DNA from 3 places in the Desulfitobacterium metallireducens DSM 15288 genome. Region 1 is predicted to be linked to each of the others. Evidence: predicted binding sites of a transcription regulator. Region 1 holds the regulator's gene; each other region holds the start of a gene.
The links. Region 1 encodes LexA, which represses DNA repair genes until DNA is damaged. Its sites were predicted from a motif close to CNAACANNTGTTNG; they were not measured.
Positions count from the first base shown of each region.

Region 2: a site for LexA is predicted at 2,038-2,051, ahead of DESME_RS03065 (Y-family DNA polymerase). Genes of this name have one in related genera too.
Region 3: a site for LexA is predicted at 2,673-2,686, ahead of recA (recombinase RecA). Genes of this name have one in related genera too.

Region 1 is NZ_CP007032.1:1,524,862-1,529,154, forward strand. It holds gene DESME_RS07315 (methionine gamma-lyase family protein) at 1-59, shown strand, start outside; gene lepB (signal peptidase I) at 104-622, shown strand; gene DESME_RS07325 (D-alanine--D-alanine ligase) at 698-1,792, shown strand; gene lexA (transcriptional repressor LexA) at 1,872-2,486, opposite strand; gene DESME_RS07335 (M23 family metallopeptidase) at 2,609-3,421, shown strand; gene DESME_RS07340 (D-alanyl-D-alanine carboxypeptidase family protein) at 3,504-4,293, shown strand, end outside.
Region 2 is NZ_CP007032.1:636,258-640,550, forward strand. It holds gene DESME_RS03055 (hemerythrin domain-containing protein) at 5-409, shown strand; gene DESME_RS03060 (hypothetical protein) at 422-682, opposite strand; gene DESME_RS03065 (Y-family DNA polymerase) at 727-1,980, opposite strand; gene DESME_RS03070 (small, acid-soluble spore protein, alpha/beta type) at 2,189-2,335, opposite strand; gene DESME_RS03075 (alpha/beta-type small acid-soluble spore protein) at 2,442-2,588, opposite strand; gene DESME_RS03080 (aldo/keto reductase) at 2,805-3,944, opposite strand; gene DESME_RS03085 (sigma-54 interaction domain-containing protein) at 4,208-4,293, shown strand, end outside.
Region 3 is NZ_CP007032.1:1,176,643-1,180,935, forward strand. It holds gene DESME_RS05690 (competence/damage-inducible protein A) at 1-3, shown strand, start outside; gene DESME_RS05695 (DEAD/DEAH box helicase) at 8-1,600, shown strand; gene DESME_RS05700 (TerC family protein) at 1,832-2,521, shown strand; gene recA (recombinase RecA) at 2,735-3,781, shown strand; gene DESME_RS05710 (regulatory protein RecX) at 3,744-4,289, shown strand.

The DNA.
Region 1 (4,293 bases):
TTGGTAATATTTTAGCAGCCTTAAATCTTTACGAGAAAGATTTACTAAACGGGAGGTGATTTATGTGAGTCATGAACAAGACCTTGAAAAACCTGAAAAAAGTATGGCACGTTATATTTTTGAGCTTGTAGAGATTGTCCTTGTTGCCTTTGCTTTATCCTGGCTCATCCGGACCTTTGTCATTGAAGCCCGCATTATTCCTACAGGCTCTATGCTACCCACAATCCAGCTTCAAGATCGCGTCATTGTTGACAAATTTTTCTTCAAGAATTTTGGCGAACTTCAGCCTGGGGATATTATTGTTTTTCATCCTCCCGCAAGCGCCCATTCTTCAGATGATTTTATCAAACGGTTGATCGCCATGCCTGGGGATAAAGTTGAGATTAAAAATCATGATACTTATGTTAATGGACAAAAACTTATTGAACCGTATCTTAATGAACACCCTAAGGAAGATTTCGGTCCGATCGTTGTTCCAGAAAATTCCTTGTTTGTCATGGGAGATAACCGTAATAATAGTGCTGATTCAAGAGAATGGGGCTTTTTACCTGCACAAAACGTTACAGGTAGGACTTTATTTCGTTACTGGCCGCTTAACCACTTTGGACCTTTAGCTCGTTAGTTGAGGACACGTAGTGTATAGTTCTGCATATATTGAAATTAGAATTTAATACTTCGGAAGAGGGGGGTACATAAGATGAGCAAAATGAAGTCGATAATGGTACTATTCGGAGGACAGTCTGGAGAACACGAGGTTTCTCTGGAGTCTGCCCAATCGGTCTTAAATGCGCTGGATCGTACCCGTTATGAGGTGCAAACTATTGGTATATCGAAGGGGGGAAAATGGTTCTGGGGAGTAGAACCAAAGGATTGGAAAACTTCTGATGTTGTTTCTAACGATAATCCCCAGGTTACATTAGTTCATGACCCTTCAGATCCACGTTTCGTTGCTCTTGACGGAAAAGAGCTTCCCAACCAAGGAAAATTCGATATAATCTTTCCGGTTCTTCATGGACCTTTTGGCGAGGATGGTACAATTCAAGGGCTATTTGAAATGTCTAATGTACCGTATGTTGGCTCAGGAGTGCTTGGTGCCTCTTTAGGAATGGATAAAGATCGGATGAAAGCTGTATTTGCTGAGGCAGGTTTGCCAATGGCTCGTACTTTTACGTTGTTGCGTACTCAGTATAATGATGATTCTGATCAAATTCTTAACCGTATCGAATTAGAAATCGGTTATCCCTGTTTTATTAAACCGGCGAATCTCGGATCGAGTGTCGGAATTTCAAAAGCATATAATCGAGAAGACTTAAGAAAATCGATTGAATTGGCTGCCTTATATGATCGAAAGCTTGTTATTGAAGAAAATATCAATGGACGTGAAATTGAGGTTAGCGTCTTAGGCAATGAATCTCCTCAAGCTTCTGTTCCTGGAGAAATCCTGCCAGCAAACGACTTTTATGATTATGAAGCTAAGTATCATGACACTAGTTCACGTTTGCTTATTCCAGCCCCGCTTGAGACTGAAACTATGAATAAACTTCAAAAAATGGCAGTTAAAGCATTCCAGGCTGTGGAAGCATCTGGCCTAAGTAGAGTCGACTTCTTCCTCACTTCAGATCAGAAGATTTACGTCAATGAAATCAATACAATGCCAGGTTTTACTCAGATTTCGATGTATCCCAAACTATGGGAGGCTTCAGGGATCCCTTATTTGGAACTTATCGACCGTTTAATTTCTTTGGGTTTAGAACGTTTTAAGGATCTTCGCAACCGTAGAATTTCACGTTAGCACTGTAATGAAAGTATAAAAAAGGAAGTGAGTTTATGAAGAAACTCACTTCCTTTTAATTTATTAATAATTTCGTGGTTTAATGAAGAAAACGAAAGACCCCAATGACTTTGCCTAAGATCGTTACATCTTGTGAATAAATAGGTTCCATTAACGAGTTTTCAGGTTGTAAACGAATCAATGTTTTCTCACGGTAAAAACGTTTGACCGTTGCTTCATCCCCAATCATTGCAACGACGATTTCTCCATTACTAGCTGTACTTTGTTGTCTGACCAAGATAAGATCCCCATTGAGGATTCCAGCATTAATCATGCTTTCCCCACGGACTTTTAATAAGAACACTTTATCATCATTGACGAAGTCCAACGGTAGGGGAAAGGTATCCTCAATATTTTCTTGTGCTAAAATAGGTTGGCCCGCCGTAACTCGTCCAACGATTGGAACGTGGACCACTTTCTTTTCAACGACATCATTCGCACTTTCCAAAACTTCTATAGCTCTTGGCTTGATGGGATCGCGACGGATATAACCTTTATCTTCTAAAGTTTGTAGATGCCCATGCACGGTAGAACTGGACATTAAACCAACTGCATCTCCTATTTCACGAACCGAGGGGGGATATCCTTTCACTCTAATTTCTTGCTTAATAAATTTGAGTATCGCGTTTTGACGTTGAGATAAATCAGGATACACAGTATTACCTCCCACAATTTCTTATGAACATTTTACCATTTGAGATAGCAAAGTGCAAACAAATGTTCGTAATAAAATTAAATTCTTCCCATATCATTTAAGTATAATGTGCTTAAGGTGGGATGATCTTGAGAAAAATTATAAACTCCGTTTCTCGCACTTTTGTTCTTGCCCTACAAATTCTCTTAATCTTAAGTATGGGATGGATATCCTGGAAATTACTTAATGAGACCCCAGCTATTTCACCTCATGCATTTCCATATTTAACAAGTATTGCTTCAGAAATTATACTCGATAGTCAAAATGAAGGCAAAAATCTTTCTAAAACAGGATGGGCAGATCTTTTAGCTGTACAATCAACACTTTCGAAACAAGATGCTTCTCCGATTGTTCAGCAATTGAAGCATGGAATTGCCTTCGGTAAAATCAATTGGAAATCTGCGGCTCTTTCTCAACAGTTGATCCATGATGTGAAGGCGAGAAGAACACTTTTGATTAAATATCCTTTATTTGAACCGCAGCGTTATGCCTTTCCGGTTCAGGGAAAACCTTGGTATGAAGATAGTTGGGGTGCAGATCGAGAGGGTGGAATACGTAAACATGAGGGAACAGATCTCTTTGCCAAGGAAGGAACCCCTCTATTTAGCGTGAGTTCTGGCAAAATCGAAAAATTGGGCTGGAATCGCCTGGGAGGAGAACGAGTGGGAATCCGAGGAGAAGACGGTAATTATTACTACTACGCTCATCTTAAACAAATTGAACCCTCATTGAAGATCGGTCAATCTATTCTAAAGGGCGATCCTATCGGAACGATGGGGCACACTGGAGATGCATTAACTACTCCAGATCACTTACACTTCGGAATTCAAATTCCGGATGGAACTTGGATTAACCCATACCCGTTCTTAGCTGTTTGGGAACATTATCCAACCTAATCCTATTGAATTCAATACTTGCCGAATAGCTAATAATTAATTATTATATAAGGGTTGATAAGGAAGGATCGAAAGGAACATTATGAAACGTAAAAAGATTATTCTCATGAGTTTAATATGGGTTATAGCTTTTATTATAAATACACTTTCTTTGACTTATCCTTCTCGATCGATCTCTGCAACTCAACCTACTGTATACCAATCTACTGTGAAACAATCGAATGAGGACAAAAGTCTTAATACCCCAAGTTATTATCTTATCAATGCCCAAAATCAGGATATACTCCTCGCACAAAATGAGACGCTACAGCGTGCCCCGGCCAGCACGGTAAAACTGCTGACCGGTCTAGTAGCTATGCAAACCCTTCATGAAGAAGATGTTGTAACGCTAGGAAACGAGGTAGTGATTGAAAATTCTACTTTGGGCTTGAAACCAGGCGATACCCTCCTTGTTAAAGATTTGTTAACTGCACTATATTTGCCAAGTTCGAACGATGCTGCAGTTGCCTTAGCTGTTGCAGCGAAAGGGTCACTTCCTGCCTTTGTTGAGGCAATGAATCAATATGCACTCCAATTGGGCTGCAATAGTTCACGTTTTCAGACTCCAAATGGATTACCCGCACTTGATCAATATTCTACGGCCCAAGACCTCTCTAAAATTGCGATCGATTTTATACACAATAAAACGTTGATGCAATATGTGGAGAAGGAAGAGGGAAAGGTAGAGTGGACAGGCTCTAACGGACTTAAAAAGAGTATTATTGTCAATAATACAAATGAATTTCTTGGCTTATATCCTGGAGTGCAAGGATTAAAAACAGGAACGACCACTGAGGCGGGTCAGTGCCTTGTCACATATATCACAAGGATGG
Region 2 (4,293 bases), 890 kb from region 1:
TATTATGAATACTGATTTATTAAAAAATCAACATACAACAATTCGCCAACTTGTCAGTGAAATCGAACTAGGGATTGGCGCAGGTGATGTCACTGGACAGGCTTTTGAATTATCTTTAAAAATCAGCCAACTTTCGGGAACATTAGTTCTCCATTTAAAATCAGAGGATGAATATATTTATCCAACTCTAGGTCGCTCAACCACTGAAAATATCCGAAAGATTGCTGAGCAACTCAATCGGGAAATGGGGTATTTGGCAGCTGATTTTATGGAGTATAAACGTACATATATGCTCGCTTCGAAGATTAAGGCTGATCCTCAAAAGTTCGTAGCTGAATCCAAGACGATAATTGACGCCCTGAAAAATCGTTTAGATAAAGAAGACCGGAATTTATATCCACTTGTATAATATAGAAAGAAACTACATTTTATATAAAAACCATTTACATGTATTGAGTTCGTATTTTAATTCAAAGATCTTAGCAAAACCATTAATCTCGCTTTGACAGCGAAAGAGAAGCATGCGATTTCCGGCGAGCTTTTCTTCAGTTTTAAAAAGAATTTGATCCACCCGAATGACCATAGGTTCTCCTTCAGATGCAATTTGATATTTGACGGGTCGCAGATTACCGTCTGAGGAAAAACGCGCAACCATCTCAACAGGCTGCATAAGAATTTTCATGGGCTAACACCTCCATTAATCAAGAAGAATGAAGCGAGTTTTCTTCATAGAATGCTGGACATCATCGGATAATCCTCCTCTTCGATAACCCCTCCTGTCATGGAGTGAAGTCCAGAATGGAGGTAGGAAGAACGGATGATTGACTGGGAACCGAAACGAGAACGAATGGAATCAACGGCTTGGTCAAGTTTTCTAAGTTTCGTATAATCTTTTTCAAATAGCGATAGCTGAACGAAATCATCTTGACATAAGTCAGAAACCCGAACTCCCATGTGGCGTAAGGGCTGACCTTGCCATAGTTCATCAAAAAGTTGGCAGGCGATTTCCCAGATTTCATTCGTACAGTCGGTGGTATGGCTCAATTTACGCTGATGAGAGTAAGAGAGAAATTCGTTAGTCCGAAAGGAAATGGCAATAAGGCAGGACTGACTATGATCTTGTCTTAAACGGGCTGAAACCGTTTCCACGAGGGAAAGAAGCACAAGATGGGCTTTTTGACGGTCGTCAACATCAAAAGACATTGTTGTGGAATTTCCCATTCCTTTGATATTAATTCGACCTCCGGGCTTAATGGGTGAATTCTCAATTCCATTGGCATAATTCCAAACGAGCCTACCGAAGCTTTTTAGGCTGGGCAGCAACAGACGAACATCACAATGAGCAAGGTCGCCGATCGTTTGGATTCCTCGGCTGCGAAGTTTGCGCGTGGTTGCCCTGCCCACCATGAAAAGTTCTTCAATAGGCAGGGGCCACATCTTGGTAGGAATCTCCTGCGGAAAGAGGGTATGGACTTTATCTGGTTTTTCAAATTCGGAGGCCATTTTTGCCAGAAGTTTGTTGGTTGAGATCCCAATATTTACGGTGAATCCTAACTCCTCTTTGATTCTATTTTTGATACGATAAGCCGTTTTGACAGGATCCCCAAACAGGTTTTTCATTTGAGTGAAATCGAGAAAATACTCGTCAATAGAGAATTGCTGAATTAAGGGAGAGTATTCTTTTAAAATATTACCGAGGGCTTGACTGCATTGACGATAGAGCAGATAATTGGGCTTGGCGATCACCAGTTCTGGATATTTGGAAAGGGCAGAATAGAGCGTTTCTCCTGTTTGAATCTTAAATTTTTTAGCAGGAATGGATTTAGTGAGGACGATTCCATGCCGTGTGGTCGGATCCCCACCGACAACGGAGGGAATCTCGCGTAAATCAACAGGGTTGCCATGCTGTAAACGATACACAGCCTCCCAGGAAAGATAAGCGGAATTTACATCAATATGAAAAATGATTCTCTGACCCATTTCCTTCACCACCGTTTGGAAGTTGTAATTCGTTCGTTCTATACAATATATTATATGCGAATATATGTTCTTTATCAATCTTGAATTAATTTAAATGTGTGTTCGAAATAAAAAATGATTAGAGAATGAAGAAGGCTACCCAGGAAGTACATTTGTACGTCTTGGGTAGCCTTGTAATTTATGGATAACCTAATTTAAGGAGAGGAGTTTAACGTTTGCCAAAGCTTTCAAAGGTTCGACGAACCATTTCGCCACCAACGGATCCGTTTTGGCGAGCAGTCTTGTCCCCGCCTAATTGAACACCGAGTTCACCTGCAATTGTGTTTTTGTCCACTGGTAAATTGTATTTCGCCATGAATGTAACCTCCTTATGTTCTCGTTAGTTCGAAACTGTTCTGAGACCTTTTCGATTGTGAGAGACATTTGATTCTGAGGCATTGATTCGCGAATATATGAAGAGATTAGTGTTTGCCAAAGCTTTCAAAGGTTCGACGAACCATTTCGCCACCAACAGAGCCGTTTTGACGAGCGGTTTTGTCTCCACCTAATTGAACACCGAGTTCGCTTGCAATTGTGTTTTTGTCCACTGGTAAATTGTATTTCGCCATGATCGTAACCTCCTTATGTTCTCGTAAAGTTCGAAACTGTTCTGAAACTTTTCGATTGTGAGAGAGCATTTGAATTCTGAGGCATTGATTCGCGAATCAGTAATACTAATTTGTCCTTTTTGAGCATAGATATACTGGAAAGTTTTAGGAAGCGAAATGGATAAGTATTTGTTAACAAAGATAAATGGACGAAGGGGTAACTCATTAAAAATTGAGTTATATGGCTCCTAAAGTGTGATGAACCGCTTTCAAGTAATCTCGAATTTTAAGATGCTGCGGGCAGGCTTCTTCACAGTTACCACACTCGATACACGCAGAGGCACGTTCTTCTTCTTTAAAAAACTGTTGATATGACCGACGCGAAGTAGCGAGATCATCATAGATATAAGCATCATTATATACTGTAAAATTACTAGGAATATCTACTCCCGAAGGGCAGGGCTGGCAATAGCCACAAGCGGTGCAGTCGACTTTTGTGAGAGAACGATATCTTTCTTTTACCTTTTGAATAAGAGCTAATTCTTCAGAGATTAAGGAGCCGGGCAAAGATTGTGAAGCGGTGTTGAGATTTTCTTGAACCTGATCCAGAGTGCTCATTCCACTTAAAACAATGGTGACTTCGGGGTGATTCCAGACCCAGCGCAAAGCCCATTCAGCAGGTGTGCGGTTGATGGGAGAGCGATCCCAGAGTTCTTGAATAACATCAGGCGGGATTTTAGCAAGTTTACCGCCTTTAATGGGCTCCATGATAATGATGGCGAGTCCTTTTGCAGCAGCATACTTCAATCCAGCTGTCCCTGCTTGATAGGCAGAGTCCATGTAGTTATATTGAATTTGGCAGAAAGTCCAAGAATAAGCATCAACGATTTCTTGGAATACGGAGTAGTCATCATGGAAGGAGAAACCAGCATAACGAATTCGACCATCGGCTAAAGCTTGGTCTAAAAAGCGCAAAACACCTAATTTGCGCGATTTATCCCAGGATTCGCGATCAAGCCCATGGAGAAGATAAAAATCGATATGGTCGGTAGAGAGTTTACTCAGTTGTTCGTTAAGCAGACGGTCAAAATCTTCATAACTTTCGGCGCGCCCAATCGGAAGTTTTGTGGCGAGCTTCACTTTTTCACGATACCCCTCTTGAAGAGCTTTGCCTACAAGAAATTCACTTTGCCCTTTATGGTAGAAATAGGCGGTGTCTATGTAATTAATGCCTTGATCAATCGCATAACGAATCATGCGAATTGCTTCATCTTCGTTGATCTTGCCTGCATCCCCATCGAATATGGGAAGACGCATACAGCCAAAGCCTAGTATAGAGGCTTCAAAATCTAATTTGCCAAATTTGCGATAGAGCATCAGTGTCATTTCCTTTCTAGTTCAGTCTCCTTATAGTATAGGCGGTGAAGAAGGGTGAGAGCAAGATCAATCAGGAAAAGTCATATATGGAATAAAGTACATGTTTAATTAGAGTATACATGTGATAGTATACTCTTTCTTTTTTTGTAGAAATGGATATACTAAATTAAAGATACACGTATCATGAAGCGCCTTTTTAGGTGCTTTTGTCATTAGAGCGACTTTTTAGATTAAACACTCTTTTTAGGAAAGAAGGGGTCCACATGAGTAAGTGTTTGAATATGACGTTATGCGAAGAAACCATCAACCTTCTTGATGCTATTTTTGGAGATATTCCTATTTCCGTGGT
Region 3 (4,293 bases), 350 kb from region 1:
TAGTCATATGGTAGAACGTTTACAATCCTTTGGGGAAATTGCCTTAAGCAAACAAGTACTACAATCGCTTTCAGAAATGGGATTTGAGGAGCCCTCCCCAATTCAGAAAGAAGCAATCCCTTTAGCGCTTGAAGGTGTTGATTTAATTGGACAGGCTCAGACGGGAACTGGTAAAACTGCAGCTTTTGGTATTCCCATCATCGAAAAAGTAAACCCAAAGTTCCAAGCCGTTCAAGCCATTATTTTAAGCCCAACGCGAGAACTTGCAGTGCAAGTGTCTGAAGAGCTTGCGAAAATTGGAAAGTATCGCCATGTTAAGATTTTGCCTATCTACGGAGGACAATCGATTGATCGTCAAATAAGAGCCCTTCGCTTCGGAAGCCAAGTCGTTGTGGGAACACCAGGACGGATTCTTGATCATCTGAAGCGGGGAACCTTGAAACTGCAATATGTTAAAATGGTCGTGCTTGATGAAGCAGATGAAATGCTAGATATGGGCTTCGTGGAAGATATTGAGCACATTTTAAAAGAAGTTCCCCCAGAAGATCGTCAAGTAATGCTATTTTCGGCAACAATGCCACTCGCTATTCGTAAGTTAGCCCAACATTATATGAAAGACCCTAAATCTGTTGCTGTCAGCCGAGATGAATTGACCGTACCTCTTATTGAACAGGTATTCTATGAGACTCGGGATAAAATTAAGGTTGATGCACTTTGCCGAATTATCGACATGGAAGATATTGGGCAAGCTATTATTTTTTGCCGGACGAAACGCGGGGTTGACGAACTCGTTGCGAGTTTGGAAGCACGGGGATATTTTGCAGATGCACTGCACGGGGATTTAAGCCAACAACAACGGGATCGTGTTATGAAACGCTTCCGGGATGGTAAGATTGAACTACTCGTGGCAACAGATGTTGCAGCCCGTGGTTTAGATATTGATAACGTAACCCACGTTATTAACTTCGATATTCCTCAGGATCCTGAATCTTATGTTCATCGGATCGGTCGGACCGGGCGGGCAGGACGGAAGGGTCAAGCTATCACGTTGATCTCCTCAAAAGAATATCGTCAACTTCGCTTGATTGAACGCCTGATTAAGACGCGTATTATTCGGAAAGAACTTCCTTCCTTAGCAGATGTGAGTGAACGACAAGCAGATAACCTAAAAGAACAACTCATTAAGTTGTTGCAAAAGGACCATTTGGCAACGTATCGCCCGATTGTTAGTGCCCTAGTTGAAGAATATGACTCGATCGATGTCGCCGCTGCTGCGCTACAATTTGCTGTTGAAGGAGCCGAAGAGCGGACTGACGATAACGATGAAGAATTTAGCTTTGGAAACACGGGAGCAGCTCAAGGTATGGTTCGCATGTTTATGAATATTGGGCGACTTCAACAAATTAGGCCGCAGGATATTGTACGCTGGATTGCAGATGAAAGTGGCATACCTGGAAATATCATTGGGATGATCAATATTTATGATAAATTTACTTTCGTTGAAGTACCTGAAGAGTATGCGAACCGAGTCCTCAGTTGTATGCATCAAAACTTCATTAAAGGACGGAAGGTTAATGTTGAGCCCGCAAAAGCTCGGTAAACCAAATGTTGCACTAGAGAAACATTTGTAACATGAAACAGGATAGCGTTAAAAATTAAAACGCTATCCTGTTTTTTAATTAAGATATTTAGCCAGAAACAGAATATTAACTATAAGTACATAGGCGTTTCTCAGTTCGACAATCTCTCGGAAGAATGATAATATAATAAGTTAGAAGTTATATTTAAGACTTGTTCAGGGAAAATTTTTGTAAAAGGGATGAAAAAGTCAATGGCAGGACTATTAGGAGGAGTACTAAGTATTGTTGCTATCGATTTAATTTTAAGCGGAGACAATGCAGTAGTTATCGCTTTAGCGACACTCCGTTTAAATGACAGGGATCGAAAGAAAGGGATATTCTGGGGAACCTTTGGCGCAGTCGCTCTTAGAATTTTTCTCGCGACGGTTGCAATTATGCTCTTAAAACTACCATTCATCCAGGCTGTGGGAGGAGTATTATTATCGGGGATCGCTATTAACCTTCTCAAGGATAAACATGATGATGAAAACGTTAAAGCAGCAGGAAGTCTTAAGGAAGCCATTCAAACCATTATTTTTGCTGACTTCTTAATGAGTTTGGATAATGTCCTTGCTGTAGCAGGTGCAGCTAAAGGAAATATATTACTCTTAGTATTTGGTTTAATGATTAGCATTCCAATCGTCATTTTTGGTAGTAATATTATTTCAAAGTTTATGAAAAAATGGCCCTGGTTGGTTTCTCTGGGTGCTGGTCTGTTAGGATTTACCGCAGGTGGTATGATATTAAATGACTCATATTTTAGTTTCCTATCGGAAATACCGATTCTTAATTATCTGATTCCAGGTGTGTTTGCGATGTGTGTTATTATTATTGGAAATGCATTGAAGAAAAGGAATAAGTTAAAATCTGTGGAACAAGAGGATGAGCATGAAATTGCATAAAGATCACAATCCAATATACCCAGAGTAGTAAAATATTGACGACTACTCTGGGAGTTTTTTTATATATTGTTGTTTCCTATTGCATTTTGTCAGAGATTGTATTATCCCATAAAAGTGATTGACATGGTTGAAGGATAAAGTATAATTAAATCGAACAAATGTTTTGTTTTTGACGTTTGTAAACTGATTTTTGAGTTAAAGGGAGGAAAATTGATGGCAGGGACGGACAAGCTAAAGGCTTTAGATGTGGCATTAAGCCAGATTGAAAAGCAGTTTGGGAAGGGTTCCATCATGAGACTGGGAGAAGCTTCTGCGAAGATGGTAGTTGATGTTATCCCGACGGGTGCCTTATCCTTGGATATAGCCTTGGGCGTGGGAGGAATACCCCGGGGAAGAATGATTGAAATTTATGGACCAGAGTCCTCAGGAAAAACGACAGTAGCTTTGCATATTGTTGCTGAGTCACAGAAAATGGGGGGGACAGCGGCATTTATCGATGCTGAACATGCCCTAGATCCTGTCTATGCGAAGTCGATTGGCGTCGATATTGATAATTTACTCATTTCCCAGCCTGATACGGGAGAACAGGGATTAGAAATTTGTGAAGCCTTAGTTCGGAGCGGAGCGGTCGATGTTGTAGTTATTGATTCCGTGGCTGCACTGGTACCTCGGGCTGAAATTGAAGGCGAGATGGGAGACTCCCACGTGGGATTACATGCTCGCTTAATGTCACAGGCTTTACGTAAATTAACGGGTGTCATTAGCAAAAGCCATGCGTCAGTAATTTTTATTAATCAACTTCGCGAAAAAGTAGGAATTATGTTTGGTAATCCGGAAACGACGACTGGCGGTCGGGCACTAAAGTTCTATGCTACGATTCGGCTGGATGTGCGGCGGACAGAAACCCTGAAACAGGGACAAGAAATGATTGGTAATCGTACAAAGGTTAAGGTTGTTAAGAATAAAGTGGCACCTCCATTTAAAACGGCAGAATTTGATATTATGTACGGCGAAGGAATTTCTCGTGAAGGGTGCATAATTGACGTCGGTACAGATATGGATATTATCAACAAATCTGGTGCTTGGTACTCCTATAATGGGGAACGGTTGGGTCAAGGTAGAGAAAATGCGAAGGAATATATAAAACAACATCCAGAGATTGAAAGAGAGATCGAACAACAAATTCGAGGAAATATCGACCTCGCCAATGTGCCTTCTACTGATGATACTCCAGAACCTGGACTTGGTGATGAAGAATAAGGTTAACGATTTAAAAAGCGCACTCGATTCTGCTCTAACCTATCTGAGTAGACGAGCTTTAACTTACTATGAACTTGAGACTAGGCTTGAAAAGAAAGGCTATTCTGAAACAGAAATAGCGGAGGCCATGGTAAGAGTCAAAGGATGGGGTTATGTAAATGACAGAGCATTAGCGGTTTCTTTCGCTCAAACTAAATTAGTGAGCTATTCTCTCAAACGGGTTAAGCAGGAACTAATAAAGCGTGGCATTGCTGTAGAGCTTATTGATGAGGTATTGGAAGAAATATATGAGCCTGAACAAGAATTAACCCAATGTATTGATTTGGCAAAAAAAATGTGGTCTGAAGAAGGTAGACGGTGGGAAAGTTCATATCAATATAAGAAGACCTATATGCATATTCCACGAGAACCTTTTCTTAAACAAAAAATAGGACAAAAATTGATGCAAAAAGGATATCCTCAGGAGATTATTCGCCAAGCGCTATATGAATCATCGAGATGGAATTAAACCA